DNA from 4 places in the Pseudomonas sp. NPDC090755 genome. Region 2 is predicted to be linked to each of the others. Evidence: predicted binding sites of a transcription regulator. Region 2 holds the regulator's gene; each other region holds the start of a gene.
What was found. Region 2 encodes sigma-54, which starts transcription at its own class of promoters, with help from an activator protein. Its sites were predicted from a motif close to ANTGGCATNNANNTTGCTNT; they were not measured.
Positions count from the first base shown of each region.

Region 1: a site for sigma-54 is predicted at 5,562-5,581, ahead of flgB (flagellar basal body rod protein FlgB). Genes of this name have one in related genera too.
Region 3: a site for sigma-54 is predicted at 1,819-1,838, ahead of ACIQUS_RS09875 (CmpA/NrtA family ABC transporter substrate-binding protein). Genes of this name have one in related genera too.
Region 4: a site for sigma-54 is predicted at 4,554-4,573, ahead of glnA (type I glutamate--ammonia ligase). Genes of this name have one in related genera too.

Region 1 covers NZ_JBIVXC010000010.1:196,709-204,256, reverse strand. Annotated here, with positions in the region: gene flgH (flagellar basal body L-ring protein FlgH) at 1-549, opposite strand, end outside; gene flgG (flagellar basal-body rod protein FlgG) at 604-1,389, opposite strand; gene ACIQUS_RS16725 (flagellar basal body rod protein FlgF) at 1,435-2,175, opposite strand; gene ACIQUS_RS16720 (hypothetical protein) at 2,343-2,525, opposite strand; gene flgE (flagellar hook protein FlgE) at 2,598-3,917, opposite strand; gene flgD (flagellar hook assembly protein FlgD) at 3,945-4,646, opposite strand; gene flgC (flagellar basal body rod protein FlgC) at 4,660-5,103, opposite strand; gene flgB (flagellar basal body rod protein FlgB) at 5,107-5,514, opposite strand; gene cheR (protein-glutamate O-methyltransferase CheR) at 6,885-7,548, opposite strand, start outside.
Region 2 covers NZ_JBIVXC010000002.1:316,754-324,301, forward strand. Annotated here, with positions in the region: gene lptC (LPS export ABC transporter periplasmic protein LptC) at 1-181, shown strand, start outside; gene lptA (lipopolysaccharide transport periplasmic protein LptA) at 168-695, shown strand; gene lptB (LPS export ABC transporter ATP-binding protein) at 696-1,421, shown strand; gene ACIQUS_RS05335 (RNA polymerase factor sigma-54) at 1,600-3,093, shown strand; gene hpf (ribosome hibernation-promoting factor, HPF/YfiA family) at 3,173-3,481, shown strand; gene ptsN (PTS IIA-like nitrogen regulatory protein PtsN) at 3,494-3,958, shown strand; gene rapZ (RNase adapter RapZ) at 3,962-4,816, shown strand; gene ACIQUS_RS05355 (HPr family phosphocarrier protein) at 4,837-5,109, shown strand; gene ACIQUS_RS05360 (ZIP family metal transporter) at 5,127-6,020, opposite strand; gene ACIQUS_RS05365 (superoxide dismutase) at 6,032-6,643, opposite strand; gene ACIQUS_RS05370 (hypothetical protein) at 6,647-7,108, opposite strand; gene ACIQUS_RS05375 (class II fumarate hydratase) at 7,129-7,548, opposite strand, start outside.
Region 3 covers NZ_JBIVXC010000005.1:13,505-21,052, forward strand. Annotated here, with positions in the region: gene rmf (ribosome modulation factor) at 415-630, shown strand; gene ACIQUS_RS09870 (quinone-dependent dihydroorotate dehydrogenase) at 726-1,748, opposite strand; gene ACIQUS_RS09875 (CmpA/NrtA family ABC transporter substrate-binding protein) at 1,899-3,113, shown strand; gene ACIQUS_RS09880 (ANTAR domain-containing response regulator) at 3,129-3,704, shown strand; gene ACIQUS_RS09885 (nitrate/nitrite transporter) at 3,856-5,067, shown strand; gene ACIQUS_RS09890 (protein kinase) at 5,077-6,747, shown strand; gene cobA (uroporphyrinogen-III C-methyltransferase) at 6,777-7,548, shown strand, end outside; gene ACIQUS_RS09900 (penicillin acylase family protein) at 7,491-7,548, opposite strand, start outside.
Region 4 covers NZ_JBIVXC010000001.1:467,896-475,443, forward strand. Annotated here, with positions in the region: gene ntrC (nitrogen regulation protein NR(I)) at 1-1,038, opposite strand, end outside; gene glnL (nitrogen regulation protein NR(II)) at 1,035-2,120, opposite strand; gene aroQ (gamma subclass chorismate mutase AroQ) at 2,378-2,911, opposite strand; gene glnA (type I glutamate--ammonia ligase) at 3,054-4,460, opposite strand; gene thiI (tRNA uracil 4-sulfurtransferase ThiI) at 4,790-6,244, shown strand; gene typA (translational GTPase TypA) at 6,372-7,548, shown strand, end outside.

The DNA of each region.
Region 1 (7,548 bases), on a different contig from region 2:
GCGGATCATGCCGGCGATGCGCACCAGTTCATCACCGGTGTTGAGGGTCAGCCACTTCTCGCCCCGCACGGCGATGATGCCGTTGGGCAGCACATCGGCCACGGTCACGGTGATCGAGCCGGTCAGGCTGTTGCCCTGCCCGGCCTTGCTGTCGCCCTTGGTGGCGCGGTCGCCGCTGTAGCCTGCACTCAGACTCAGGTCGCCATCGCTGAACGGGTTGTTGGTGGTCATGGACGAACCAAACAACGAGGTCAGGCCGATGTCGGCCTTGCTGTTCTTGGCGATCTGCGAATTGGCGTTCTTGCTTGCCTGGGTCCGCTCGTTGAGGGTGATGGTGATGATGTCACCGACCCGGAACGCCTTGCGGTCGCTGTACAGGTTCTGCTCGAAACCGGCCTGGTAGATCGAGCCGTTGTTGGCCGCCGCCGGCAGGGGCGTGCGCGGCAATACCGGCGCATAGTAGGGATCGTTGGGCTTTGGCGTCGGCGCAACGCAGCCGGCCAGCACGGTGACCCCACTCAGGGCAAGTACGGATAACAGACGACTCATGACTCTGACCTCACGGTGTAACAGGCGCTATGCGAGCGACCTCGAAGACTTCACTTACAGGTTCTGGGTAACGAACGAGAGCATCTGGTCGGCCGTGGAAATGACCTTGGAGTTCATCTCGTAGGCACGCTGGGTAGTGATCATGTTGACCAACTCTTCCACGGTACTGACGTTGGAGTTTTCCAGGGTCTGCTGCTGGACCATGCCGAAGCCGTTCAAGCCCGGGGTACCGACTTGCGGCGCGCCGCTGGCGGCGGTTTCCAGGAACAGGTTGCCACCCACCGCCTGCAGGCCGGCCGGGTTGATGAAATCGGCGGTCTGGATGTTGCCGATCACCTGCGCTGCCGGGTTGCCGGCGGTGGTGATGGACACCGTACCGTCGCGACCGACAGTGAAGGTCTGCGCCTCGGGCGGAACAACAACTGCCGGCTCCAGGGCAAAGCCGCTGGCGGTGACGATCTGGCCGTCGGAGTTCAGGTGAAAGGTACCGTCACGGGTGTACGAAACGGTGCCATCAGGCTGCAGGATCTGGAAGAAACCACGGCCATCGATGGCCATGTCCAGGGGGTTCTCGGTGGTCTGCAGGCTGCCGGCAGTGAAGTTCTTCTGGGTGCCGACGATGCGCACACCGGTACCCAGTTGCAGGCCCGAAGGCAGCTCGCTGTCCTGGGTCGAATTGGCGCCCGGCTGGCGGCGGGTCTGGTAGAGCAGGTCCTGGAATTCGGCGCGATCACGCTTGAAGCCGGTGGTCGAGACGTTCGCCAGGTTGTTGGAAATGGTGGTCAGGTTCATGTCCTGGGCGGACAGACCGGTTTTACTGACCCAAAGAGCCGGAAGCATGCTGTTCTCCTTGCGCGCCTGTTTTACGGCGCTACCTGAAAGTGATTAGCCGATTTGCAAAACCCGAGCCATGGCTTCATCGCCTTCCTTGGCCGTGGTCATCATTTTGATGTGCAGTTCGAATTGACGGGACAGCGCCAGCACCGAGGTCATTTCCTCGACCGCATTGACGTTGCTGGTCTCAAGGAATCCCGACACCAGCCGGACGTTGCCATCCGCCGCGAGCGGCTGGCCATTGTCGGGATGGATCAAGCCATCCAGGCCCTTGGTCATGGTCTTGAGGTCGGGGTTGACCATCTTGATCCGGTCGACCTGGGCCATCACCTGCGGCCCCTCGCCCATGGCGCGGATGGTGATGGTGCCGTCTTCACCGACCTCGATCTTCTGCTCCGGCGGCACGGCGATCGGCCCGCCATTGCCCATGACCGGCATGCCGTTGCCGGCACGCAGCACACCCAGGGCGTCGATGTTCATGCTGGCCGTGCGCACATAGGCTTCGCTGCCGTCGGGCGCCTGCACGGCGATGAAACCGTCACCGCCGATGGCCACATCCAGGTCACGGCCGGTCTCCAGCATCGAGCCTGGCGTGAAATCCGTCGCCGGCCGCTCGGTCATGGCATAGGCACGCGCCGGAAAGCTGTCACCGAATACCGGCATCGAGCGCGCCTGCTCCAGGTCGCGCTGGAAACCGGTGGTGGAAATGTTTGCCAGGTTGTTGGCATGCGCCTTCTGCGCCAGTGCGTTCTGGCTGGCCCCGGTCATGGCCACGTAAAGCATCTTGTCCACAGGATCTCCTCTGCACGGCCCCTCGCCGCGCTGCCACCTTGGCCTGCTTGAAGCAATTATCGAACCATAATGAACAAAGCCCCGTATTCCGGGGCTTTCAGGCTTGACGCAAGGGGGAGCGCCGTCAGTTTGTCGGCGAACTCTTGCCGCCAGCGGCAAGGCTGCCTTCAGTAGCGGCGGCAACCGGCATTGTCATAGGGCCCGGAATGCCGCACCCAGCCCTCGCCAGGATCGACCTGGGCACACAGGTAGCGCCCGGTGACCTTGCTTTGCCATTGGTACCAGGGCGCTGGCGCCGCCTGTGCGACAGAGCACAGCAACAGCACCGCTATCACTGCCAATCGCCTCATCCGCCCTCCTCCCCGATCGTTCACCTGATAAAAAAAGCCCCTGCAAGCAGGGGCTCGGCACACCATGACGCATCAGGTCATCTGGATGATGGTCTGCATGATGGTGCTTTCGGTGGAGATGGTCTTGGCGTTTGCCTGGTAGTTGCTCTGTGCCTTGATCAGGTTGACCAGCTCGCCGGTCAGGTCGACGTTGGAGTCTTCCAGGGAGCCGCCATAGATCTTGCCCAGGGTGCCGGTATCCGGCTCACCGATCACCGGCACACCGGAAGCGTAGGTTTCCTGCCAGCTGGTGCCGCCCACCGGCTGCAAGCCCTGGACGTTGGCGAAGTTGGCGATGGCCACCTGGCCGATCACCTTGTCCTGGCCGTTGGTGAAGTTGGCGAACAGGTTGCCGCTCTGGTCGACCGTCAGGCCGCTGAGCTCGCCGGTGGCGTAGCCATCCTGGTTCTTGGCGGTGGTGGCGGAGGCGGCGTTGTACTGGGTGGTCGCCAGCATGTCGAGGGCGACGCCACCGGCACGCGCGGTGGCGCCATTGGCCACCCAGTTGCCTGCTGCATTTTTCTCGGCCGGAATCCAGTTATCGATCTGGAACGACTTGTCAGCGCCGATGGTCAGCCCGCCAGGTACTGCCCCCGGGGTCATCGCGGCGGTATCGAGGGTACCGTCAGACTTGAACGGCAGCTTGTTGACCAGCGGCGTGGACAGGGTCGGGTCCGCCGGGTTGCGGCCGTTGATGGTGCTGTACATGGTCCAGGAGTTGGTGCCGGAATCCTTGACGAAGTACTGGTTCAGCTGGTGGGCGTTACCCTGGCTGTCGTACACATCGGTGTTGAAGGTGTAGTTATAGGTGGCGACGTTCGACGGATCGAACGGCGTGACCTTCGGCTCGGTGGCGCTGGAGTTGAGGTTGACCGTCTCGGAGATGCGCGAGGTCGGGCGCGGCTCCAGGTTGGAGGTGTCGATCTTGAGATCGGTCATCACGCCCTTGACCAGCTTGCCATCGGCATCCACGCCATAGCCTTGCAGATTGGAACCCTGGGCGTTGACGATGTAGCCGGCCTTGTCGCTGTAGAAGGCACCGGCACGGGTGTAGATCTTCGAGCCGTTGTCGTTCATGGCGAAGAAGCCGTTGCCGTCGATGGCCAGGTCCAGGCTCTGGCCGGTGCCGGTGAAGTTACCCTGGGTGAACATCTGCGACACGGCGGCAGTGGTCACACCACTGCCCACTGCGGTCTTGCCGCTGGTACCACGGATCGACGACGCGTACTGGTCGGCGAATTCGGCACGGGAGGTTTTGAAACCCGTGGTGGCAACGTTGGCGATGTTGTTGCCGGTGACATTCAGGGCCTTGTTTGCTGCATACAGGCCGCTAAGACCGATATTGAAAGACATGTGCTCACTCCTGCCGTGTTGTCGGCCCTAGATTCCAATGGATTGAATTTTCGACAGTCCGATGCTGCCGAGGCCGGCCAGGTTCAGCATCATTTCCGAACCATTGCTGCCCATGGTCACACTGCTGACCGAGGCCGGCAGGTTGGTCGTCATGGTCGTGGCCACCCCTTCGATGGTGCCCGAGGCCTTGAAGCTGTAAGTGCCGGCAGGTGCTACTTCGCCGTCGCTGTCCTTGCCATCCCAGGTGAAGTCCACCCGGCCGCCCTTCTGGCTGCCCAGGTCGAGGGTGCGCACCAGCTCGCCGTCACTGTCATAGATGCCGACAGTGGTCGCGGTGCTGGACGAGGTCAGGTTGACCGAGCCGCGCATTTCCTTGCTGGTGTCGACGACCGCCTTGTCGGTCTGCACGACCACATTTCGCCCGACCAGCGAAGAGGCCTGCAGGGCGATGGACGAGAGGAACGCGCCACCAATGGTGGACACCGAATCGTTGAGCGTCTGAATGCCTTCCAGGCTGCTGAACTGCGCCAGCTGCGCCACGAACTCGCCGTTCTCCTGCGGATCGAGCGGGTTCTGGTTCTTCATCTGGGTGACCAGCAATTGCAGGAACGCATCCTTGCCCAGGGCGCTGCCTGCGGTGCCGGTCTTGCTGTTGCCAGTGGTTTCCGGCTTCTGCAGCGATTGCAGTACAGAGCTGGAAACGCTGCTGGTGGAGTCTGTCGTACTCATTCCAAAGCCCCTATCACTGACCCAGGGTCAGCACTTTCTGCATCATGGTCTTGGCCGTGTTCATCAGCTCGGCATTGGTCTGGAACGAGCGACTGGCCGAGATCATGTCGGCCATTTCCTCGACCACATTGACGTTCGGGTAGTAGACGTAGCCGTCCTTGTTCGCCGCCGGGTGGTTGGGCTCGTAGCGCGCTTCCAGGTTGCTCTGGTCCTCGACCACGCCGAGCACCTGCACGCCCTGGCCGGCGTTGTCCTGGTCCTGGAACAGCGACTGGCTGACGCCGCCCTGGGCCTGCTGGAAGGTGGTGGCGAACACCGGGTGGCGAGCACGGTAGGTCTGGTCGATGCTCGACGACACGGTCTCGGCGTTGGCGATGTTCGAAGCGACGGTATTCAGGCGCGTGGTCTGCGCGCTCATGCCGCTACCGGCAATGTTGAAGACACTGGCGAGGGACATGACTTACTCTCCGCGCAGGGCCGAAACCAGCCCTTTGAATTTACTGTTGAGCAGCGTGAAGCTGGCCTGGAAGCCCACGGCGTTTTCCGCGTAGCTGGATTGTTCGAGCTGGGCATCGACGGTGTTCTGGTCGATCGACGGCTGCATCGGCGTGCGGTACTGCAGGGTGTCGTCGCCCATGGTCAGGCCTTCGGCCTCGATGTGCCGGGTGTTGGTCCGGTCCAGGGCGAAGCGGCCGCTTTTGGCCTTCTCGCTCTCGGCAGCCAGCACCGAGGAGAAGTCCATGTCCCGCGCCTTGTAGTTGGGCGTATCGGCGTTGGCGATGTTGTTGGCCAGCACTTCGGCACGCTGGGCGCGAAAGCCCAGTGCCTTTTCGTGAATGCCGAGCGCTTTGTCGAAGCTGATGCTCATGTCGGGGAAACCTTCGAAGGTTGACCGGATAATTCGTTGGCAGTGACAGAGCAAGAGCCATGCCAAAAAACAAAGCCCCGTATTTACGGGGCTTTCAACGGTTTTCCATCAGGGGCAATGCCAGAAAAGCGGCAAGGGCATTCCGCCTGGCGCCGGCAAAGCGGCAATTTGGCGGCGCCGGCGCTTTGGTCTGGCGTGTTGCGAGCTGATCCATTTGATGCAGTGACGCTGCTGGCCCCTTCCGCCTTTACGGCGGCCATCCATGGCCTGCACCCGACTACGCAATACCTGCGTTCAGCCTCCTGAAGGGACGAATCGCGTCGTCTGGGCTGGCGATGTACGAACAGCAAAAGCAAAAGCGCAAAGCCGAGCCCGCGCTTCACTCTGCTTTTGCTCTTGCTTCTGAACGCGCGATATTCCAGGCGCCATCGATCGTCCCTTCAGGAGGCCGAGTGGAACCCTTGCGTAGTGGGGCGACGGCCATGGATGGCCGGCGAGCGCCGTAGGGCCAGGGACGGCCCTTCGGCGCGCCCCCACGGGAGCAAGGGTGGAACGAGGGTACCCGTAGCGCAGCGAAGGGCCGGATGCAGGGACACGGGTTTTGCCCCACTTTTGCCCTCAAAAGTGGGTCGCCGTAAAGGGCGAAACCAGCCGTTGGAGCCGCCACAGGGAATGGATATGCTCACCGCCTTCAGTGCCAACGCTTTGGCTTGCCGTGTTGCGAGCTGATCCATTCGCGATGGTGACGCTGCTGGCCCCTTCCGCCTTTACGGCGGGCCACTTTGTCATGGCAAAGTGGCGCAAACCGTGCGTCCCTGCATCCGGCCCTCCGCTACGCTGCGGGCCCCTTCCCTCCGGCATTGCTCCCGCCGGGGCGCACCGAAGGGCCATCCATGGCCCTGCGGTGCTTGCAGGCCATCCATGGCCTGCACCCGACTACGCAATACCTGCGCTCAGCCTCCTGAAGGGACGAATCGTGTCGTCTGGACTGGCGATGTACGAACAGCAGAAGCAAAGGCAAAGGCAAGGGCAAAGGCGAAATCGGAAAGCTGAGACCAAGCTTCGCTCTGCCTTTGCTCTTGCTTCTGAACGCGCGATATTCCAGGCGCCACCGATTGTCCCATCAGGAGGCCGAGTGGAACCCTTGCGTAGTGGGGCGACGGCCATGGATGGCCGGCGAGCGCCGCAGGGCCGGATGCAGGGACACGGGTTTTGCCCACTTTTGCCCTCAAAAGTGGGTCGCCGTAAAGGACGAAACCAGCCAGCCGCGCCGCCGCGGGGAATGGATATGCTCATCGTCGCCAGCGCCAACGCATTGATGACGAGCTGATCCATTCGCGGGGCAAGCCCGCTCCTACACGGCGTGCGCTTTACTTGGCCTGGTAGATGATACCCGGGCTGCACTGAACCATCTGGTAGTGGTCCGGCAAGCCATTGAGCGCCTCGGAAGCCCCCAGGAACAGGTAACCACCCGGCTTCAAGGTACTGTGAATGCGCATCAGGATGTCCTTCTTGACCTGCGCCGAGAAGTAGATCAGCACGTTGCGACAGAACACAATGTCGAACTTGCCCAGGCTCGCATAGCTGTCGAGCAGGTTGAAGGAACGAAACTCCACGCGGCTGCGGATCGGCGCCTTGACCGCCCAGCGACCCGGTGCCTTGACATCGAAGTAGCGCTGCAGACGCTCCTGGGACAGCCCGCGGGCGATGGCCAGGCTGTCGTACTCACCGGTACGGCAGTTGTTGAGCATCGACCCGGACAGGTCGGTGGCAACGATCTGCGCGCCCATCTTCAACTGGCCGATGTTGCTGCGCTCGAACTCGTCGATGGCCATGGAGATCGAGTACGGCTCCTGCCCCGAGGAACAGGCAGCCGACCAGATGCGCAAACGCTGCCCCGGGTTGGCCTTGATCTGCTCGGGCAACACCTTGTTCTTGAGCACTTCGAACGGATAGGTGTCGCGAAACCAGAGGGTCTCGTTGGTGGTCATGGCATCGACCACCTGCTCGCGCAATCCGCTGCGTGGCTGACCC
Region 2 (7,548 bases):
TACCATCATTACCACCACCCGCATGACGGTGTTCCCGCAGAAGCAATATGCGCAAACCGAGCAAGCCGTTAAAATCGACGGCGCCGGTGGCGTGACTACGGGCAAGGGAATGAAGGCGTATTTGAAAGACGGCAGGATGGACCTGTTGTCCAACGTAAGAGGACAGTATGAGGCTCGTTAAAACCCTCCCCTTTTTGCTCAGCCTGAGCACAGCACTGGGAAGCGCGAGCGCCTGGGCCCTGCCGACTGACCGTGACCAGCCTATCCGCATCCAGGCCGACGATGCGCACCTGGATGACAAGCAAGGCGTCGCCACCTACAAGGGCGATGTGATCATCACCCAGGGCTCGATGATGATCAAAGGCAACACCGTGACCATCACCCGCGCTGCCAGCGGCGACATCGACGTGGTGACCTCGGTGGGTAACCTCGCCTACTTCGAACAGCAACAGAGCGCCGCCAAGCCGGACAAGATGAAGGGCTGGGCCGTGACCATCCAGTACCAGGCGCAGAAAGAACTGGTGATTCTCACCGACCGCGCCAAGGTCGAGAACGAAGGCAACACCACCGAAGGCGAGAAGATCGTCTACAACACCAAGACCCAGGTGGCGACCGCCGGTCGGGGTGGCAGCAACGTGGCCACGCCGCGTCAGCGCATCGACATGGTGATCCAGCCCAAGAAGAAGGCCGAGTAAATGGCGACCCTCAAAGCCCAGCACCTGGCCAAGAGTTACAAGAGCCGACAAGTGGTTCGCGACGTCAGCCTGTCCATCGACAGCGGCCAGATCGTCGGCCTGCTCGGCCCCAACGGCGCCGGCAAGACCACCTGTTTCTACATGATCGTCGGCCTGGTCCAGGCCGACCAGGGCCGCGTCCTGATCGACGACCTGGATGTCAGCCACCAGCCGATGCACGGCCGCGCCCGTGCCGGCATTGGCTACCTGCCCCAGGAAGCCTCGATCTTTCGCAAGCTGTCGGTGGCCGACAACATCCTGGGGATCCTCGAGACCCGCAAGGACCTCGATGCCGCCGGTCGACGCAAGGAACTGGAAAGCCTGCTGCAGGAATTTCACATCAGCCACATTCGCGACAACCTCGGCATGAGCCTGTCCGGTGGTGAACGCCGCCGCGTCGAAATCGCCCGCGCCCTGGCAACCGCGCCGAAATTCATCCTGCTCGACGAACCCTTTGCCGGTGTCGACCCGATCTCGGTCGGCGACATCAAGCAGATCATCCACCACCTCAAGGCCAAGGGCATTGGCGTGCTGATCACCGACCACAACGTCCGTGAGACCCTGGATATCTGCGAAACCGCCTACATCGTCAACGATGGCCAACTGATCGCTGAAGGCGATGCAGAGACCATCCTGGCCAACGACCTGGTGAAAGAGGTGTACCTGGGCCACGAGTTCCGCTTGTAAGTTCGAAGCGACACGGCGTTTGCCGGGGCTGCAGATCCGTTTCCATACGGCATAATTGTTACAGCACCCTAGGCAAACGCTCCAATTTCAGGCATATAATTTGCTTAAAGTTGGCGCTTCGGTGCCCTTGTAGTGGATGGCGCATGTGCGCCGGCGAAAAAGGTGTTAAGCCCCTGCCATGAAACCATCGCTCGTCCTAAGAATGGGCCAGCAACTGACGATGACTCCTCAGTTGCAACAGGCCATCCGTCTGCTCCAGCTTTCTACCCTGGACCTCCAGCAGGAAATCCAGGAAGCGCTGGAATCGAACCCGATGCTCGAACGCCAGGAAGAAGGCGACGACTTCGACAACAGCGACCCGATGGCCGACAACGCCGAAAGCAAGCCTGTTGCCGAAACCCAGGACACCAGCTTCCAGGAAACCACGCCGACCGTGGACAGCCTGGATGAAGGCGAATGGAGCGAGCGCATTCCCAACGAGCTGCCCGTCGACACGGCCTGGGAAGATATCTACCAGACCAGCGCCAGCAGCCTGCCCAGCAACGACGATGACGAGTGGGACTTCACCACCCGCACCTCGGCTGGCGAAAGCCTGCAGAGCCACCTGCTCTGGCAGTTGAACCTGGCACCGATGTCCGACACCGACCGGCTGATTGCCGTGACGCTGATCGACTGCATCAACAACCAGGGCTACCTGGACGAATCCCTCGAAGAAATCTGCGAGTCCTTCGATCCTGAACTGGATATCGAACTGGACGAAGTCGAAGCCGTCCTGCACCGCATCCAGCAGTTCGAGCCCGCCGGCATCGGCGCACGCAACCTCAGCGAGTGCCTGCTGCTGCAACTGCGCCAGCTGCCCGCCAGTACGCCGTGGATGGCCGAGGCTCAGCGCCTGGTCAAGGACTACATCGACCTGCTGGGCAGCCGCGACTACAGCCAGTTGATGCGACGCATGAAGCTCAAGGAAGAAGAACTGCGCCAGGTCATCGAGCTGGTCCAGAGCCTCAACCCGCGCCCGGGCTCACAAATCGAGTCCAGCGAAGCCGAATACGTGGTTCCTGACGTGATCGTGCGCAAGGACAACGAGCGCTGGCTGGTCGAGCTGAACCAGGAAGCCGTGCCACGCCTGCGGGTCAACCCGCAGTACGCAGGCTTTGTGCGACGCGCCGACACCAGCGCCGACAACACCTTCATGCGCAACCAGTTGCAGGAGGCCCGCTGGTTCATCAAGAGCCTGCAGAGCCGCAACGAGACCCTGATGAAGGTCGCCACCCAGATCGTCGAGCACCAGCGTGGTTTCCTCGACCATGGCGACGAAGCGATGAAACCGCTGGTGCTGCACGACATCGCCGAAGCGGTCGGCATGCACGAGTCGACCATTTCCCGGGTGACCACCCAGAAATACATGCACACCCCGCGGGGAATCTACGAGCTGAAGTACTTTTTCTCCAGCCACGTCAGCACCTCCGAGGGCGGTGAATGCTCGTCCACGGCGATCCGCGCGATCATCAAAAAACTGGTTGCAGCGGAAAATCAGAAAAAGCCATTGAGTGACAGCAAGATCGCTGGTTTACTGGAGGCACAAGGCATCCAGGTAGCCCGTCGCACCGTCGCCAAGTACCGCGAGTCTCTCGGCATCGCACCGTCGAGCGAACGCAAGCGACTGATGTAGCCCCTGAGATATGCCACAGCAGTTCAGTGGCAGGCGCAATACCTGCCTCTTTATGCACGGGCAACAAAGGAGAAGCTGTATGCAAGTCAATATCAGTGGACAGCATGTAGAAGTCACCCAACCGCTGCGCGAGTACGTCGAACAGAAACTGAAACGGCTGGAAGGTCACTTCGACAGGATTACCAACGTGACGGTGATCATGAAGGTCGAGAAATTGCAGCAGAAAATCGAAGCGACGCTGTTTATTCCCGGCGGCGAAGTGGTTGCAAATGCCGAACACGCAGACATGTATGCAGCGATCGACGCCTTGACCGACAAGCTCGACCGCCAACTGAAAAAACACAAGGAAAAACAGCAGAGCCTGCTGCAAGGTGCAGCAGCCCGCTGATCCCCCTCATCCATGATCCGACTTGAAACCATCCTGACCCCCGGCCGTTCCCTGGTGAACGTGCCGGGAGGCAGTAAAAAGCGCGCCCTGGAAAAGGTCGCCAACGTGATCGCCGAGCAAGTGCCCGAGCTGGAGATGCAAGACGTCTTCGAAAAGCTGGTCGCTCGCGAAAAACTGGGTTCCACCGGTTTTGGCAATGGCATTGCCATTCCCCACTGCCGGCTCGAAGGCTGCACTGCGCCCGTCAGCGCCCTGCTGCACCTGGATGCCCCCATTGATTACGATGCCATCGACGGCGCCCCGGTCGACCTGCTGTTTGTCCTGCTGGTTCCGGAAGCGGCCACCGATGCACACCTGGAACTGCTGCGCCAGATCGCCAGCATGCTCGACCGCAAGGAGGTTCGTGAGCGCCTGCGGGCCGCCGGCAGCAGCCAAGCGTTGTACCAGGTTGTCCTGGACGTACAGAACGAGCACTGACCCATGCGCCTGATCATCGTCAGCGGTCGCTCCGGCTCCGGCAAGAGCACCGCCCTCGCGGTACTGGAGGACAACGGCTATTACTGCATCGACAACCTGCCTGCCGGGTTGCTGCCGCAGTTGGCCGAAAACGCGCTGATCAACACCGAGCTGATGCAACCCAAGGTCGCCGTATCGATCGATGCGCGCAACCTGCCCAGTCACCTGGTTCGCTTCCCCGAACTGCTTGAAGATGCCCGCAGCCGGCATATCCAGTGTGACGTGCTGTACCTGGACGCCGACGAAGAGACCCTGCTCAAGCGCTTCTCGGAAACCCGTCGGCGCCATCCGCTGACCAACGCCAATCGCTCCCTGGCCGAAGCGATCAAGGTCGAAAGCGAACTGCTCGGACCGATCGCCGACCTTGCTGATCTGAAGATCGACACCACCAACCTGAACCTCTACCAGTTGCGTGACTCGGTCAAGCTGCGCCTGCTCAACCAGCCGGAGCCCGGCACCGCGTTCCTGGTCGAGTCGTTCGGCTTCAAGCGTGGCATGCCGGTGGACGCCGACCTGGTGTTCGATGTGCGCTGCCTGCCCAACCCGTACTGGAAGCCCGAGTTGCGCGAGCATTCAGGCCTTGAGCAACCGGTGATCGATTACCTGGCGGCGCAGCCCGATGTCGAGGAAATGTTCCAGGACATCTCCAGCTACCTGCTCAAATGGCTGCCGCGCTTTGCCGCCAGTAACCGCGCCTATGTCACCATCGCCATCGGCTGCACCGGCGGACACCACCGCTCGGTGTACCTGACCGAGCGCCTGGGCCAAGTGCTGCAGCACTCACTGAAGAATGTCCAGGTTCGCCACCGCGACCTCTAGCCCACAGGACCCCTGCCGCGATGCCCGCTCGTGAAATTACCATCATCAACAAGCTGGGGCTGCACGCCCGGGCTGCGGCAAAGTTCGTTGGCGTCGCCGGACGCTTCCCCTGCAGCGTGCGGGTGGGACGGGCACCGGACAAACTGATCGACGGCAAGAGCATCATGGCCGTGATGATGCTGGCCGCAGGCAAAGGCACCCAGGTACACCTGCACACCGAAGGCGAGCAACAGGACGAAGCCCTGGAAGCGCTGATCGAGCTGATCAACAACTACTTCGACGAGGGCGAGTGATCGCCCCCGCCTCCCCTTCAAGCCAGCGCCGTATCCATCACCATCATCAGGCAGAAACCGACACACAGCCCAAGGCTCGCCAGGCGATGATGGCCATTGCTGCGCGACTCGGGAATGATTTCCTGGGTCACCACCAGCAACATTGCCCCTGCCGCGCACGCCAACCCCAGTGGCAACAGGAGTTCGGCCACGCTCACCAGCCAGGCGCACAGTAGCGCCGCCAGCGGCTCGACCACCCCTGACGCCGCACCGATCAAAAAGGCCTTGAACCGCGCCATGCCTGCACCGGCCAGCACCAGGGCGATGACCAGGCCTTCCGGCACATCCTGCAAGGCGATACCCATGGCCAGGCTGTCGGCATCGGGCATGCCGCCCCCAGCCGATACACCAATGGCCATGCCTTCAGGAATGTTGTGAGCAATGATGGCGATCACGAAGACCCAGATCCGGGCGGCAATCACCGGCTGCTGTGCACTGCCCACCAGCGCCTGCGGCGAGGCACCAGACACCTTCAGATCGACCAGGTACAGGCAGAAGGCACCCGACAACAGGCCGACACTGATCAGCCCTCCCGCTCCCCATTTACCCAGGCCGATGGCCTGGGCTGCATCCAGGCCGGGGATGATCAGAGAGAAGGCCGTCGCGGCCAGCATCACCCCGGCACCGAAGCCCAGCAAGGTGTCGGCCAGGGCCACAGGCATGCTACGGATCACCAATACCGGCACCGCCCCGAGTGCCGTGCCCAGCGCACACAAGGCACCGCCCTCGAGCGCGCGCAACATGCGCGGCTCAAGATCCAGCCAGGCGATGCCCTGGGCAACCAGCAAGGCACCGCCGGCCAGCAACAGCACAGTACCCAAGGCGAGACGAAACAGTCGCACGCCACCGACGGACAACACCTGCGTACGCATAATGAAACGACTCACGCCAACGCGGCTGTATAGCGGCGCTCTACCTCGGACCAGTCGATCACGTTGTAGAAGGCGCTGATGTAATCGGGACGACGGTTCTGGTACAGCAGGTAGTAAGCGTGCTCCCAGACATCCAGGCCGAGGATCGGGGTATTGCCGTGCATCAGCGGGCTGTCCTGGTTACCGCTGCTTTCGACCACCAGACGTTTCTCCGGGGTTACGCTGAGCCAGGCCCAGCCACTGCCAAAGCGCGTCAGCGCCGCCTTGGTGAAAGCATCCTTGAACGCCTCGAAGCCGCCCAGTTGCGCATCGATGGTGTTGGCCACCGAACCCATTGGCTGACCGCCGCCCGAGGGCGACATGACGTTCCAGAACAGCGAATGATTGGCATGGCCGCCGCCTTGATTGATCACCGCCGCCTGCAATTGCAGGGGCAATTGCTTGACCTTGGCCACCAGTCGCTCGACCGGCCACTCGGCCCACTCGGTGCCTTCTACGGCCGCATTGAGGTTGTTGATGTAGGTCTGGTGGTGCTTGCTGTGGTGGATCTGCATGGTCTGGGTGTCGATGTGTGGTTCCAGCGCATCGTAGGCGTAAGGCAATGCAGGCAAGGTATGAGGCATTTTTCAGTGAATTCCGTAGTGAAGTGCTGAAGACCCGGTGCAGTCCTCACCAGCAAGTACTGCCGGTTGCGGACTGTGGCTATGGAGCAGACGTTCGGTTCGCGGGTACTGGCCGTACTCGCTGATGAAACTCAACAACTCGGTGTAGGTCTTGCCGCTGTGACGCAGCGCCGCTTGTCGCAGCGCTGGCGCCAGGCGTTGATCCTGCATGGCCTGCAACAGCCGCTGGTGGATCGCGCAGAGGTATTCCGCGCTCTCCTGGGGCTGGTTCAGACGCAGGTGAAGGTCGGCCAGGTTGTGATGGGCGATCACGCACACCGCCACCGCTTCATCGGCGTCATGCCAGCGCTCGAACAACACCTGGGCCAAGGCCAGGGCCTGCAAGTACAACTCGCGGGCATCGACCAACTCGCCCTGGTCGAACAGGTGATTGGCCATTTCGGTGGTGCGTTTCCAGTGCTGCATGACAAACCTCCGGTGCGGTATCAGATACCGCCAGCAGTGAGTTTTTCCGGGTCGAGCAGCACTTCCAGCTGGCTGCGCGGCAGGTCGGTGTGCTCCAGGGCCACATCGATGATCGGACGGCCCTGCTTGTAGGCGGTCTTGGCGATCTCGGCGGCCTTCTGGTAGCCGATGATCGGGTTGAGGGCGGTCACCAGGATCGGGTTGCGCGCCAGGGCCTCCTTGAGCTTGGGTTCGTTGACCTTGAAGCTGGCGATCGCCTTGTCGGCTAGCAGGCGGCTGACATTGGCCATCAGTTCGATGCTGCTCAGCAGGTTCTGGGCAATGATCGGCAACATGACATTGAGCTCGAAATTGCCCGACTGACCGGCCACGGCAATGGTGGTGTCATTGCCGATGACCTGGGCGGCGACCATGGCGGTAGCCTCCGGGATCACCGGATT
Region 3 (7,548 bases), on a different contig from region 2:
GCCTTTTGCCTGGGGCAGAAAACCTTTGATCACCGGGCAGAATGAAAAATTCACGATTATCAGGGGGAAAAATGACCCTTCGTCGTATTGACTGCCTTGTTACAAATTATCACCCGGCAATGGCCAAGTGACTTCTTCTCCGATCAAACCCTGATCATAGCGGGCTTTGCGTCGCATCCTCTTCAGACGCATTTATTTACTTATCCTGTGACCCTCAGAAAGGTTACGCCCTTATGACAAAACGATCATTCACACTGTGTCGTGCATTGGTTAGAACTCATCTCAGGTTGTCACCGCAACGGGGCAACACTTTCGCTCGCGACGCCGGCAGCGAGCGCAAACCGGCAGAACGATTCTGCCCGGCCTCCTAGAGGCCGACGGGACATTACAGTCAACAAGTGAGGGCAACACCCTATGAGAAGACTTAAGCGTGATCCGTTGGAACGAGCATTTTCACGTGGCTACCAATATGGGGTCACCGGCAAATCCCGCGAGCTTTGCCCCTTTACTCTACCGTCTGTACGCCAGGCATGGATCAATGGCTGGCGCGAAGGACGCGGCGACAACTGGGACGGTATGACCGGCACTGCGGGTATTCATAGACTCAACGAACTTCACGCCGTTGGCTGAGCGAGGAACTGAATTCATTTACCATGCGCGCCCCATCCGGGCGGCGGGCTAAGGCCCAGGGGCCCCTTCAAGGGGCCCTTTTTTATGCCTGCGCTTCAGCGCGGCATGGCGGCGATGGCATCCACGGCCTCGCGAATCAGCGCAGGCCCCTTGTAGATGAACCCCGAATAAATCTGTACCAGGCTGGCACCGGCAGCGATCTTCTGCGCCGCGTGCTTGCCCTCGGTGATCCCGCCAGCGGCGATGATCGGCAGCTTGCCGCCCAGTTCACCGGAAAGCACCTTGACGATGTGGGTGCTCTTTTCCAGCACCGGCGCACCGGACAGGCCACCGGCCTCATCACCATGCTGCAGGCCTTCGACCCCTTCACGGCCAAGGGTGGTGTTGGTGGCGATCACCGCGTCCATGCCTGATTCGATCAGCGCCGAAGCCACCAGTGCGGTTTCCTCGTCGCTCATGTCCGGCGCGATCTTGATCGCCAGCGGCACATGCTTGCCGTACTGGGTTGCCAGTTGCCCACGGCGCTCGGCCAGGGCATCGAGCAGTTGCTTGAGCGAATCGCCGAATTGCAGGCTGCGCAGGCCCGGCGTGTTCGGCGAGCTGACGTTGACGGTGATATAGCTGGCCTGGTCGTAGACCTTCTCCAGGCAGATCAGGTAGTCATCCACCGCGCGCTCGACCGGGGTGTCGAAGTTCTTGCCGATGTTGATGCCCAGCACGCCGCGGTATTTGGCCGCACGCACACGGCCCAGCAGGTTGTCGACACCCAGGTTGTTGAAGCCCATGCGGTTGATGATCGCCTCGGCTTCCGGCAGGCGGAACAGACGTGGCTTGGGGTTGCCCGGCTGCGGACGCGGGGTCACGGTGCCGATCTCGACAAAACCGAAACCCAGCTGGGCGAAGCCGTCGATGGCCGCGCCGTTCTTGTCCAGCCCTGCCGCCAGCCCCACCGGGTTGGCGAACTCCAGGCCCATGACCGTGACCGGCAGCGATGCCGGGGCCTTGGTCAGCAGCCCGTTCAGGCCCAGGCGGCCACCGGCGCCGATCAGGTCCAGGGACAGGTCATGGGAGGTCTCCGGAGAGAGCTTGAACAGCAGCTGGCGGGCCAGGGTATACATGGGCGGGCTTAGCTCGACGTGAGTGAGGTGGGCGATTATAGCGGCGGCGTCGTCCGGGGGACAGCGCCGCCTTGGCATATGCGTTGCTTTGTTACAGACAACCCCGGCCCGCCATAAGGCACGGCCAGACCTCGATACGGGCACGACCTTGTGAATACAGACACCCCCACTTCCCCCCTGGCCTGGGTCAACGGCAGCGACGCGCCGGAGAAGCACAGCCTGGATATCGGCTTCATGGCCCTGAGCGATTGCGCTTCGGTGGTGGTGGCCGCCACCCAGGGCTTCGCCCAGCCCTACGGCCTGAGCCTCAACCTCAAGCGCCAGAGCTCCTGGGCCGGCCTGCGCGACAAGCTGGTCAGTGGCGAGCTGGACGCCGCCCATAGCCTGTACGGGCTGATCTACGCCGTGCACCTGGGCATCGGCGGCATCGGTGCCACCGACATGTCGGTGCTGATGGGCCTGAACCAGAACGCCCAGGGCATCAACCTGTCGCCGGCCTTACAACGCCAGGGCGTGACCACTCCAGAGGCACTGAAGCGTTTCGTGCACCAAAGCAGTTCAAAACTGACCTTTGCTCAGACCTTTCCCACAGGTACCCATGCCATGTGGCTGTATTACTGGCTGGCCAGCCAAGGCATCCATCCCTTGCACGACGTCAGCAGCGTGGTCGTACCGCCGGCACAGATGCTTGCCCATCTGCAGGCCGGGCGCATCGACGGCTTCTGCGTCGGCGAGCCCTGGTCGGCGAGCGCCGTCGACCAGGGCCAGGGGTTCACCCTGGCCTGCAGCCAGTCCATCTGGCCGGACCATCCAGAGAAAGTCCTGGGCTGCACCCGCGCCTTTGTCGAGCAGTACCCCAACACCGCCCGGGCCCTGGTCATGGCGATCCTGGCCGCCAGCCGGTTCATCGAGCAAAGTCCGGAAAACCGCCGCAGCACCGCGCAACTGCTCAGTGGCAAGGCCTATCTGGACACATCGCTGCGCAGCATCGAGCCGCGTTTGCTGGGCGACTACCACGACGGCCTTGGCAATCGCTGGCACGACCCCCATGCCTTGCGCCTGCATGACCAGGGCCGCGCCAACCTGCCCTATCTGTCCGACGGCATGTGGTTCATGACCCAGTTCCGCCGCTGGGGCCTGCTGCGTGAAGACCCCGACTACCTGGCCGTGGCACAGCGGGTCCAGCAACTGGCGCTGTATCGCGACGCCGCCAGCGCCCTTGGCGTGCCGTGCGATGAAAGCAACCTGCGGCGCAGCCAGTTGATCGATGGCACCTGGTGGGATGGCAGCGAGCCGGCCGCCTATGCCCGCAGCTTTGCCCTGCACGCGCTGGCCGAGTCGCCCGCCGCCCTCGCCTGCCGCTGAGAAGGAGACGCTTTGATGCTGCGAATCCTGTTGATCGATGACACCGCAAAGAAAGTCGGACGCCTGAAGGCTGCGCTGGTCGAGGCCGGCTTCGAGGTTATCGAAGAGTCCGGGCTGACCATCGACCTGCCGGCACGCGTCGAAACGGTGCGTCCGGACGTGGTGCTGATCGATACCGAATCACCGGGCCGTGATGTCATGGAACAGGTGGTGCTGGTCAGCCGCGACCGACCTCGGCCGATTGTCATGTTCACCGACGAGCACGATCCCGGGGTGATGCGCCAGGCGATCCAGGCCGGCGTCAGCGCCTACATCGTCGAAGGCATCCATGCCGCGCGGCTGCAGCCGATTCTCGATGTGGCCATGGCCCGCTTCGAGAGCGACCAGGCGCTCAAGGCCCAGTTGCAGGCCCGCGACCAGCAACTGGCCGAACGCAAGCGCATCGAACTGGCCAAGGGCCTGCTGATGAAGATGAAGGACTGCAACGAGGAGCAGGCCTACACCCTGATGCGCCGCCAGGCCATGAGCAAGCAGCAGAAGCTGATCCAGGTGGCCGAACAGATCATCGCCATGAGCGATCTGCTGGGCTGAGGCGACTCTGGCCCGGCTCTTGCTAAATCATTCGTACCGGTAGCCAACGGCGGTTGCCCCTCCACGACAAAGACGTCGCCCCCCCCACTCGCACACGCGGGTCGGGTGGCGACGTCTTTTTCGTTTCAGCCCCTGTTCAACGAGGTGTTCGATGAATACGAGTTTCTGGAAGTCCGGGCATGTCCCCACGCTGTTCGCCGCCTTTTTGTACTTCGACCTGAGCTTCATGGTCTGGTACCTGCTCGGCCCGCTGGCGGTGCAAATCGCCACCGACCTGCACCTGACGACCCAGCAACGCGGCCTGATGGTGGCCACGCCGATCCTGGCCGGGGCCATCCTGCGCTTCATCATGGGTGTGCTGGTCGATCGACTGTCGCCGAAAACCGCCGGGCTGATCGGCCAGGTGATCGTCATCGTCGCCCTGTCCTGTGCCTGGCACCTGGGCGTGCACAGCTATGAACAGGCCCTGCTGCTGGGTGTGTTCCTCGGTGTCGCCGGCGCCTCCTTTGCCGTGTCCCTGCCGCTGGCTTCGCAGTGGTACCCGGCCCAGCACCAGGGCAAGGCCATGGGCATCGCCGGTGCCGGCAACTCCGGCACGGTGTTCGCCGCCTTGCTGGCGCCGGTGCTGGCGGCCAGCTTCGGCTGGAACAACGTGTTCGGCCTTGCCGTGATTCCGCTGCTGCTGACCCTGGTACTGTTCGCCCTGCTGGCGCGCAATGCCCCCGAGCGGCCCAAGCCCAAGGCCATGGCCGATTACCTCAAGGCCCTGGGGGATCGCGACAGCTGGTGGTTCATGTTCTTCTACAGTGTCACGTTCGGCGGTTTCATCGGCCTGGCCAGCGCCCTGCCCGGCTACTTCAACGACCAGTACGGCCTGAGCCCGGTCACTGCCGGCTACTACACCGCCGCCTGCGTCTTTGCCGGCAGCCTGATGCGCCCCCTGGGCGGCGCACTGGCGGATCGCTTCGGCGGTATCCGCACCTTGTTGGCGATGTACAGCGTGGCAGCGGTGTGCATTGCTGCGGTCGGCTTCAACCTGCCCAGCTCGGTGGCAGCGCTGGCCTTGTTCGTCAGTGCCATGCTAGGCCTCGGTGCAGGCAATGGTGCAGTGTTCCAGTTGGTGCCACAGCGCTTTCGCCAGGAAATCGGGGTGATGACCGGCCTGATCGGCATGGCCGGCGGCATCGGCGGCTTCCTTCTGGCCGCAGGTCTGGGCGCGATCAAGCAGCACAGCGGCGACTATCAGCTGGGCCTCTGGCTGTTCGCCAGTCTGGGCATCCTGGCCTGGTTCGGCCTGCACGGCGTCAAGCAACGCTGGCGCACCACCTGGGGCTCGGCCGCCGTGACCGCGGCCCGGGTCTGAGGCCCCACCATGAGCTTGCAACTGAGCTTCGCCCAAGCCAGCGCCACCGGCCCCCGGGAAGAGAACCAGGACGCCCTGCGCCTGGTCACGCCCAACGCCGAGCTGGCCGCCAGCAAGGGCTACCTGTTCGCCCTGGCCGACGGCGTCAGCCAGTGCGCCGATGGTGGGCTGGCGGCGCGCGCCAGCCTGCAGGCCCTGGCCCTGGACTACTACGCCACCCCCGCGACCTGGGGCGTGGCCCAGGCCCTGGACCGACTGCTGCTGGCACAAAACCGCTGGCTGCGCGCCAACGGCGGCGGCCAGCCGCTGCTGACCACCCTCAGTGCCCTGGTGCTGCGCGGCCGACGCTTCACCCTGGCACATGTCGGCGACTGCCGGATCTATCGCTGGGGCGCCGGGCAGCTGCAACGCATCAGCGAGGACCATGTCTGGGACCAACCGGGCATGCAGCACGTACTCAAGCGCGCCCTGGGGCTGGACCAGCATCTGCAGGTCGACTACCTGGAGGGCGACCTGCACGCCGGCGAGTGCTTCGTCCTGCTCAGCGATGGTGTCTGGGCCAGCCTCAGCGAATCGCAGATCAGGGCCGTACTGCGCGAACAGATCGACCTGCAGGACGCCGCCCGGACCCTGGTCAGCTGCGCCCATCACAGCGGCAGCCAGGACAACGCCAGCGCCCTGTTGGTCAGGGTCGACCAGTTGGGCGCCAGCAACCTCGGCGACTCCCTGGCGCAACTGCAGCAATGGCCGCTGCCCCCACCCTTGCGCCGCGGCCAACTGATCGATGGCTGGACGGTGGAGCAACAGGTGGGGCACAGCCGGCAATCGTTGCTGTATCGCGTGCGCGACAGCCAGCAGCAGGCCTGGCTGTTGAAAACATTGCCCGTTGAACGCAAGGACGAACCCGGCGCCTTGCAGGGCCTGCTGCTCGAAGAATGGTTCCTGCGCCGGGTCGCCGGGCGCTACTTCCCTGAAGCGCACCCGGTCAGCCAGCGCCAGCACCTTTACTACGTGATGCGCGAATACCCCGGCAAGACCTTGGCCCAGGTGTTTGCCGAAAACGGGCCCTTGCCGCTGGCCCAGTGGCAATCGCTTGCCCAGCAACTGCTGCAGGCGGTGGGCCTGTTGCACCGGCGCAATATTCTGCACCGCGACATCAAACCCGAGAACCTGCACCTGGGCGACGACGGCCAGTTGCGCCTGCTGGATTTCGGCCTGGCCTTCTGCCCCGGCCTGTCCGAGGACCGCGCCCACGAACTGCCGGGCACCCCGTCTTTCATTGCCCCGGAAGCCTTCGAGGGTATACCGCCAAGCCCCCAGCAGGACCTCTACAGCGTCGGCGTGACGCTGTTCTACCTGCTGACCGGCCACTACCCCTACGGCGAAGTCGAAGCCTTCCAGCGCCCACGCTTCAACCAGCCGGCCAGTGCTGCGCGCTATCGCCCGGACCTGCCCGAATGGCTGGAGCACAACCTGGGCCTGGCGCTGGTCGCCGATCCGCAACAGCGCTTTGAAACGGCCGAGCAATGGCTGTTGCTGCTCGAACAGGGCGAACGCCAGCAACTGACCGTCCGCCCGCGACCGCTGCTGGAGCGCGAGCCGCTGAAAGTCTGGCGTGGCCTGGCACTGCTGTCGCTGCTGCTCAATCTGATTCTGCTGCTCAGTCTGTTCAAAGGCTGACGGCCAACATTGCCAATGAGGAAGTCACTATGAATGCAAAAGTCTGGCTGGTAGGCGCGGGCCCTGGCGATCCGGAGCTGTTGACCCTCAAGGCGGTACGTGCCCTGGCCGAGGCCCGGGTGGTACTGATCGATGACCTGGTCAACCCGCAGATCCTCGAACACTGCCCGCAGGCGCGGGTGATTGCCGTGGGCAAGCGCGGCGGCTGCCGCTCCACGCCGCAGGCGTTCATCCAGCGCCTGATGCTGCGTCATGCCCGCCAGGGCCGTTGCGTGGTGCGCCTGAAGGGTGGCGATCCGTGCATCTTCGGCCGTGGCGGCGAAGAAGCCTGCTGGCTGCAGGCGCACGGTGTGGAAGTCGAGGTGGTCAATGGCATCACCGCCGGCCTGGCGGGTGCCAGCCAATGTGGTATTCCCCTGACCCTGCGCGGGGTCAGTCGCGGCGTTACCCTGGTTACCGCCCACACCCAGGATGACAGCCCGCTGAACTGGCAGGCGCTGGCAGCGGGGGCCACCACCCTGGTGATCTACATGGGGGTAGCGCGCCTGGCCGATATCCAGCAGCAATTGCTCGCCGCCGGAATGCCCGGCAACACGCCGGTGGCGATGATCGAGAATGCCTCGCTGCCCCAGCAGCGCGCCTGTCGTAGCCAACTGCACCGGTTGCTGCAACGTGCCGCCACCTTCGAACTCAAGAGCCCGGCGGTGCTGGTCATTGGCGAGGTGGTCAATGCCGCCAGTGCGCTACAGCTGCAGCCACAAGCGCTCGACAGTACGGCGCTCGACCTCCTCTTCACTCAAC
Region 4 (7,548 bases), on a different contig from region 2:
TTCGGTCTCCGGCTTGAGCAGCTTTGGCTCCACCGCCAGTTCCTGGGCCGCACGGCCGAGGAAGTGCCTGGCCAGGGTCGGGATGTCTTCGCGACGATCGGCCAGGCGCGGGATATGGATGCGGATCACGTTCAGGCGGTGGAACAGGTCTTCACGAAACTTGCCGGCCTGCACCAGGGTTTCCAGGTTCTGGTGGGTCGCGGCGATGATGCGTACATCGACCTTGACCGGCACATGACCACCCACCCGGTAGAACTCGCCATCGGCCAGCACGCGCAGCAGGCGGGTCTGGGTGTCGGCGGGCATGTCGCCGATCTCGTCGAGGAACAGGGTGCCGCCGTCGGCCTGCTCGAAGCGACCACGGCGCAGGTTGGCCGCACCGGTGAAGGCGCCTTTCTCATGGCCGAACAGTTCGGACTCCATCAGGTCCTTGGGAATGGCTGCCATGTTCAGGGCGATGAACGGCGACGCCGCACGCGGGCTGTGGCGGTGCAGGGCGTGAGCGACCAGCTCTTTGCCGGTACCGGACTCACCATTGATCAACACGGTGATGTTGGAGTGGCTCAAGCGACCGATGGCGCGAAACACCTCCTGCATCGCCGGCGCCTCGCCGATGATTTCCGGCGTGCGGGTCAGGCTCGGGGCGACATCCAGGCCCTGTTGTTCCTGGGCATGCTGGTTGGCGCGCTTGACCAGCGAAACGGCTTCGTCGACGTCGAACGGCTTGGGCAGGTATTCGAAGGCACCGCCCTGGTAGGAGGCCACCGCACTGTCGAGGTCGGAGTGGGCGGTCATGATGATGACCGGCAGGCGCGGGTGCTGTTCGCGTATCTGCGCCAGCAAATCCAGGCCACTGGCGCCGGGCATACGGATGTCGGAAATGATCACGTCAGGCTGCTGGCGGGCCAGGCGGCTCATGACGCCGTCGGCACTGTCGAAGCTCTGGGTGGTCATGCCTTCCTGTTGCAGGGCTTTTTCCAGGACCCAGCGGATGGAGCGATCATCGTCGACGATCCAGACGGTTTCACTACGGCTCATGAGGCGGTGGCTCCTTGTTCCAGGGGCAGGAAGATCGAGAAGGTGGTGTGGCCCGGGTGGCTGTCACATTCGATCAGGCCCTGGTGCTGGCTGATGATGTTCTGGGTAATGGCCAGGCCCAGCCCGGTACCGTCCGGGCGACCGCTGACCATGGGGTAGAAGATGGTTTCCTGCAGCTCGGCCGGGATGCCCGGGCCGTTGTCGATGATCTCGACCTTGGCCACCAGGCGATGGCGGGTGTGGCCGATGGTGAACTGGCGCATGGCCCGGCTGCGCAGGGTGATGCGCCCCAGGCGCAGTTCGTTCTGGCCACTGATGGCCTGCATGGCGTTGCGCACGATATTGAGCACGGCCTGGATCATTTGTTCGCGGTCGATCAGTACATCCGGCAGGCTCGGGTCGTAATCGCGCACCAGGGTGATACCGCCCTGGCTTTCCGCCTCGACCAGGCTGCACACGCGCTCCAGCACTTCATGGATGTTGGTCATGGCCAGCGACGGCAGCTTGTTCGAGCCCAGCATGCGATCCACCAGGTTACGCAGGCGGTCGGCCTCCTCGATGATCACATTGGTGTAATCCTTGAGGCCGTCTTCGGGCAGCTCCCGGGACAGCAGCTGGGCGGCACCACGAATACCGCCCAGCGGATTCTTGATCTCATGGGCCAGGCCGCGGACCAGCATCTTGGTGGTTTCCTGCTTGGACAGCTGTGCCTCTTCCTTGGTGATGCGCAGCAGCCGGTCGCGGGGGTGGACTTCGAGCAGCAGCAGGGTCTGGCCCTTGCTCAGGATCGGCGTCACCGCGTAGTCGACGGTCTGGGTCTGGCCGGTCAACGAGGTGAGCTGGGCTTCACGCTTGGTGAAGGGGTGCGCGTGCTCCACTGCCAGGCGCAGGGAGTTGAGCGCTTCGGGGGATTCAGTGAACAACTCGCTGATGAATTGCCCATGGCTGCGCTGGCCGCTGATGGCCAGGAGCATTTCCGCTGCCGGGTTCATGTACTCGAGGCGCAGGTCGGCGTTGAGCAGAATGGTGGCAGTGGTCAGGTTGTCCAGTAGCAGTCGGTGCAGGGCATCGCTGATGGTCATGGGGCGTCGGTGACCTCTTTTGGCTCATGACGACCCCAGGTGTGTGTCAGGGTCGCGGGCGCTGGTTGTCTGCTGGTAACAAGAAAATGCAAAAAACAAACCAAGGCTCCGAAAAGAAGCGGATCTGCCGGATAAAGACCTGAATTTGCGCTAAATACGGCTACAAAGCCCTGGTTCGGCGGTTTGCTTGAACCAAAATGGACCGATACGAGCCAGTGCATGCAACTGCATGCACCAATATAGAGCATAGGGTGAAATCACGGGGCGGTGCACAATGTGTAGGTGGCGAGCTTGAGTGCCATCTCCCGTGTCTCGTCCAACTCGCGCTGGGCGATCGCCTCCGTTACCGTGGGATAGCACGGCTCAGGAGGGTTGCGATCGAAGCGGGCCAACTCACTGAGCAGGGTTTGCTGTAACTGGTCCAGTTGTGGGCGCACTTGCGTTGTTAAATCCACTCGCGGCTTTTTGGGTGCGTTGCCAGTGGCCTGCCAGTCTGCCAGCGCGTAGAGCTGGAGCACTTTGTTGGCTCGAATCTGGGCAGCCATGAATTCGGCTGCTCGTTGGCTGCTGAGCTTGAGACTTGGCGCCAGGGCTTCAGCGTTGGCAATGACCTGCTGTTCACGAGACGGGTCTTCTACCAGTTGGCCGGACTGCCATTTGCTCAGGGCAATGGTTTCAGCAAGATCCAGACGTTGTTCAACCGAGTCCAGTAATCGCTGTAGTGGGTCGCTCGGCGAGGGTGCACAGCCTTGCGTGAGGAGAAGAGAGAAGAGCAGCAGGGTTAAGCGCATGACGAGGCTTCCAGAAGAAGGAGTGGCCAGTGTGGCGTTCCTGAAACTTTTTACCTGCCGTCTGATTCGTATACCAATGTCAGAAAAAGAAAAGGCCTCCCGTGTGGGAGGCCTCTCGCTATAGCGTTACGCCGTTACTGGATTAGCAGCTGTAGTACAGCTCGTATTCCAGTGGGTGTACGAAGGTGCGAACCTTGATTTCTTCTTCGGATTTCAGGGCGATGTAGGCATCGATGAAGTCGTCGGAGAATACGCCGCCCTTGGTCAGGAACGCACGGCCTTTGTCCAGCTCTTCCAGGGCTTCTTTCAGGCTGCCGCAAACCTGCGGGATTTCCTTGGCCTCTTCAGGCGGCAGGTCGTACAGGTTCTTGTCGGCGGCATCGCCTGGGTGGATCTTGTTCTGGATACCGTCCAGGCCGGCCATCAGCAGCGCGGCGAAGCACAGGTACGGGTTGGCAGCCGGATCCGGGAAGCGGGCTTCGATACGACGGGCTTTAGGGCTCGACACGTAAGGAATACGGATCGAAGCGGAACGGTTACGGGCCGAGTAGGCCAGCATGACCGGTGCTTCGAAACCTGGCACCAGGCGCTTGTAGGAGTTGGTGGCCGGGTTGGTGAAGCCGTTCAGGGCCTTGCCGTGCTTGATGATACCGCCGATGAAGTACAGGGCGGTGTCGGACAGGCCGGCATAGCCTTCGCCTGCGAAGGTGTTCTTGCCGTCTTTCCAGATCGACATGTGAACGTGCATGCCCGAGCCGTTGTCGCCGTACAGCGGCTTAGGCATGAAGGTAGCGGTGCGGCCGTAGGCATCGGCAACGTTGTGCACGACGTACTTCAGGGTCTGGACTTCGTCAGCCTTCTTCACCAGGGTGTTGAACTTGACGCCGATTTCGTTCTGGCCGGCAGTTGCCACTTCGTGGTGGTGAACTTCGACGGTCTGACCCATTTCTTCCAGTGCGTTGCACATGGCGGTACGGATTTCGTGGTCGTGGTCGAACGGTGGAACCGGGAAGTAACCACCTTTGACGCCTGGACGGTGGCCTTTGTTGCCGCCTTCGACGTCCTGGTCGGACATCCAGGAACCTTGCTCGGAGTAGATCTTGAACATGGAGCCCGAGATGTCGGACTTGAACTTCACTTCGTCGAAGATGAAGAACTCAGGCTCTGGACCGGCGAACACGGTGTCACCGATCAGGGTGCTTTTCAGGTGCTCTTCGGCACGCTTGGCGATTGCGCGTGGGTCGCGATCATAGCCCTGCATGCTGGCAGGGTCGATGATGTCGCAGGTCAGGATCAGGGTTGGCTCTTCGGTGAACGGGTCCAGCACGGCGGTGGAGTCGTCCGGCATCAGGATCATGTCGGAGGCTTCGATGCCTTTCCAGCCGGCGATGGAGGAACCGTCGAACATCTTGCCGGTTTCGAAGAAGTCTTCGTCCAGGCCGTCACGGGCTGGCATGGTGACGTGGTGCTGGATGCCTTTGGTGTCAGTGAAGCGCAGATCAATCCATTTAACGTCATGATCTTTGATGAGTTGAACCGACTTCGACATAGTGTCCTCCGGGGGATAGAGCGTGCCTGTGCAGCCCTTGAATTTGGGTGATGCCGGGCGCGAATAGTCCGCCAAGGCAACCTGCCTCACAAGGGAGCAAATTGCATGCCAGTGCCCCGGTTTGGAATTTCTGCCCCATTCCCACGCGTTTCAGGGGTTTTTGACCCGAGTGTCGGACAATTTTTGCACCCTGATGAGGCGCAATGTTGGTCTATTGCACCATAAGGGTGCATGCAAAACCTTCTGTACGATAATTGGTTAAACCTTGAGCAATTTCCGCTATAATCCGCGCCCCACTTTTTTAGTCGGCAGCGCACGCACAGTTTTTCATGAAACTAATCGTAAAAGTCTTCCCGGAAATCACCATCAAGAGCCGCCCGGTTCGCAAGCGTTTCATCCGTCAGCTGGGCCGCAACATTCGCACCGTGCTCAAGGACCTCGATCCTGAGCTGGCGGTCGATGGTGTCTGGGACAACCTCGAGGTGATCACCCGCGTCGAGGACGAGAAAGTCCTGCGTGAGATGACCGAGCGCCTGACCTGCACGCCGGGCATTGCCCACTTCCTGCAGGTCGAAGAGTACCCGCTGGGCGATTTCGACGACATCGTTGCCAAGTGCAAGACCCACTTCGGCCACCTGCTGGCCGGCAAGCGCTTCTCCGTGCGCTGCAAGCGTGGTGGTCACCACGACTTTACCTCGATGGACGTCGACCGTTATGTCGGCAGCCAGCTGCGCCAGCAGTGCGGCGCCGCCGGTATCGACCTGCGCAACCCCGAGGTGGAGGTGCGCATCGAGGTGCGCGACCAGCGCCTGTACGTGATCCACAGCCAGCACAAGGGCATCGGCGGCTACCCGCTGGGCGCCCTGGAGCAGACCCTGGTGCTGATGTCCGGTGGTTTCGACTCCACCGTGGCGGCCTACCAGATGATGCGTCGCGGCCTGATGACCCACTTCTGCTTCTTCAACCTCGGCGGCCGTGCCCACGAGCTGGGGGTGATGGAAGTCGCCCACTACCTGTGGAAGAAATACGGCAGCAGCCAGCGCGTTCTGTTTATCAGCGTGCCGTTCGAGGAAGTGGTCGGCGAGATCCTCGGCAAGGTCGACAACAGTTATATGGGCGTGACCCTCAAGCGCATGATGTTGCGCGCGGCGGCGCAGATGGCCGACCGCCTGGAGATCGACGCACTGGTCACCGGCGAGGCGATTTCCCAGGTCTCCAGCCAGACCCTGCCGAACCTGTCGATCATCGACCAGGCCACCGACAAACTGGTGCTGCGCCCGCTGCTGGCCACCCACAAGCAGGACATCATCGACCAGGCCGAGGCGATCGGCACCGCCGACTTCGCCAAGCACATGCCTGAATACTGTGGCGTGATTTCGGTGAACCCGACCACCCACGCCAAGCGCCACCGCATCGAACATGAAGAGAAACAGTTCGACATGGCCGTGCTGGAGCGCGCCCTGGAGCGCGCCCGCCTGATCGCCATCGACCACGTGATCGACGAGCTGAGCCAGGACATCCAGGTCGAGGAAGTCGGCCAGGCGCTGGCCGGTCAGGTCGTTATCGACATCCGTCATCCGGATGCCCAGGAAGATGAACCGCTGGAACTGGATGGCATCGAAGTGAAGATCATGCCGTTCTATGCGATCAACAGCCGCTTCAAGGAACTGGACCCAGCGCGCCAGTACCTGCTGTATTGCGACAAGGGCGTGATGAGTCGGCTGCATGCCCACCACCTGCTGAGCGAGGGACATGCCAATGTGCGTGTTTATCGTCCGGCATAAGACGCCGGGGTTGTATGGCGGAAGCATCCGCCATCGCCCTCCCGACCGCCGGGCAGTTTGAGCGCCGTTCATTCATATTCGCCGCTTAAAATAGCGGCAACCCGAATCCTCTGATCGAGAAACACAAGTGATCGAAAATCTGCGTAACATCGCCATCATCGCCCACGTTGACCATGGTAAAACCACCCTGGTCGACAAACTCCTGCGCCAGTCCGGCACCCTGGAGCGTAACGAGCTCAACGACGAGCGCGTCATGGACTCCAACGACCAGGAAAAAGAGCGCGGCATTACCATTCTGGCGAAAAACACCGCCATCAACTGGAATGGCTACCACATCAACATCGTCGACACCCCCGGCCACGCCGACTTCGGTGGCGAGGTTGAGCGTGTAATGTCGATGGTCGACTCCGTGCTGCTGCTGGTCGATGCCCAGGACGGCCCGATGCCGCAAACCCGCTTCGTGACCAAGAAGGCTTTCGAAGCCGGTCTGAAGCCAATCGTCGTGATCAACAAGGTCGACCGTCCGGGCGCGCGTCCTGACTGGGTTCTGGACCAGATCTTCGACCTGTTCGACAACCTCGGTGCCACCGACGAACAGCTGGACTTCAAAGTCGTCTACGCCTCGGCCCTGAACGGCATCGCCGGTCTGGACCACACCGAAATGGCCGAAGACATGACCCCGCTGTACCAGTCGATCATCGACAACGTACCGGCACCTGCTGTTGACCGTGACGGTCCGTTCCAGATGCAGATCTCCGCACTGGACTACAACAGCTTCCTGGGTGTTATCGGTGTTGGCCGTATCGCCCGTGGTCGCGTCAAGCCGAACACCCCGGTCGTCGCCATCGACACCGACGGCAAGAAGCGCAACGGCCGTATCCTCAAGCTGATGGGTCACCACGGTCTGCACCGCGTTGACGTCGAAGAAGCCCAGGCCGGCGACATCGTCTGCATCAGCGGTTTCGACGAGCTGTTCATCTCCGACACCCTGTGCCACCCGGACGCGGTTGAAGCGATGAAGCCGCTGACCGTTGACGAGCCAACCGTTTCGATGACCTTCCAGGTCAACGACTCGCCGTTCTGCGGTAAGGAAGGCAAGTTCGTCACCAGCCGCAACATCAAGGAGCGTCTGGACAAAGAGCTGCTGTACAACGTTGCACTGCGCGTTGAAGAAGGCGACTCGGCTGACAAGTTCAAGGTTTCCGGCCGTGGTGAGCTGCACCTGTCGGTTCTGATCGAAACCATGCGTCGTGAAGGCTTCGAGATGGCTGTAGGCCGTCCTGAAGTGATCATCCGCGAAGTCA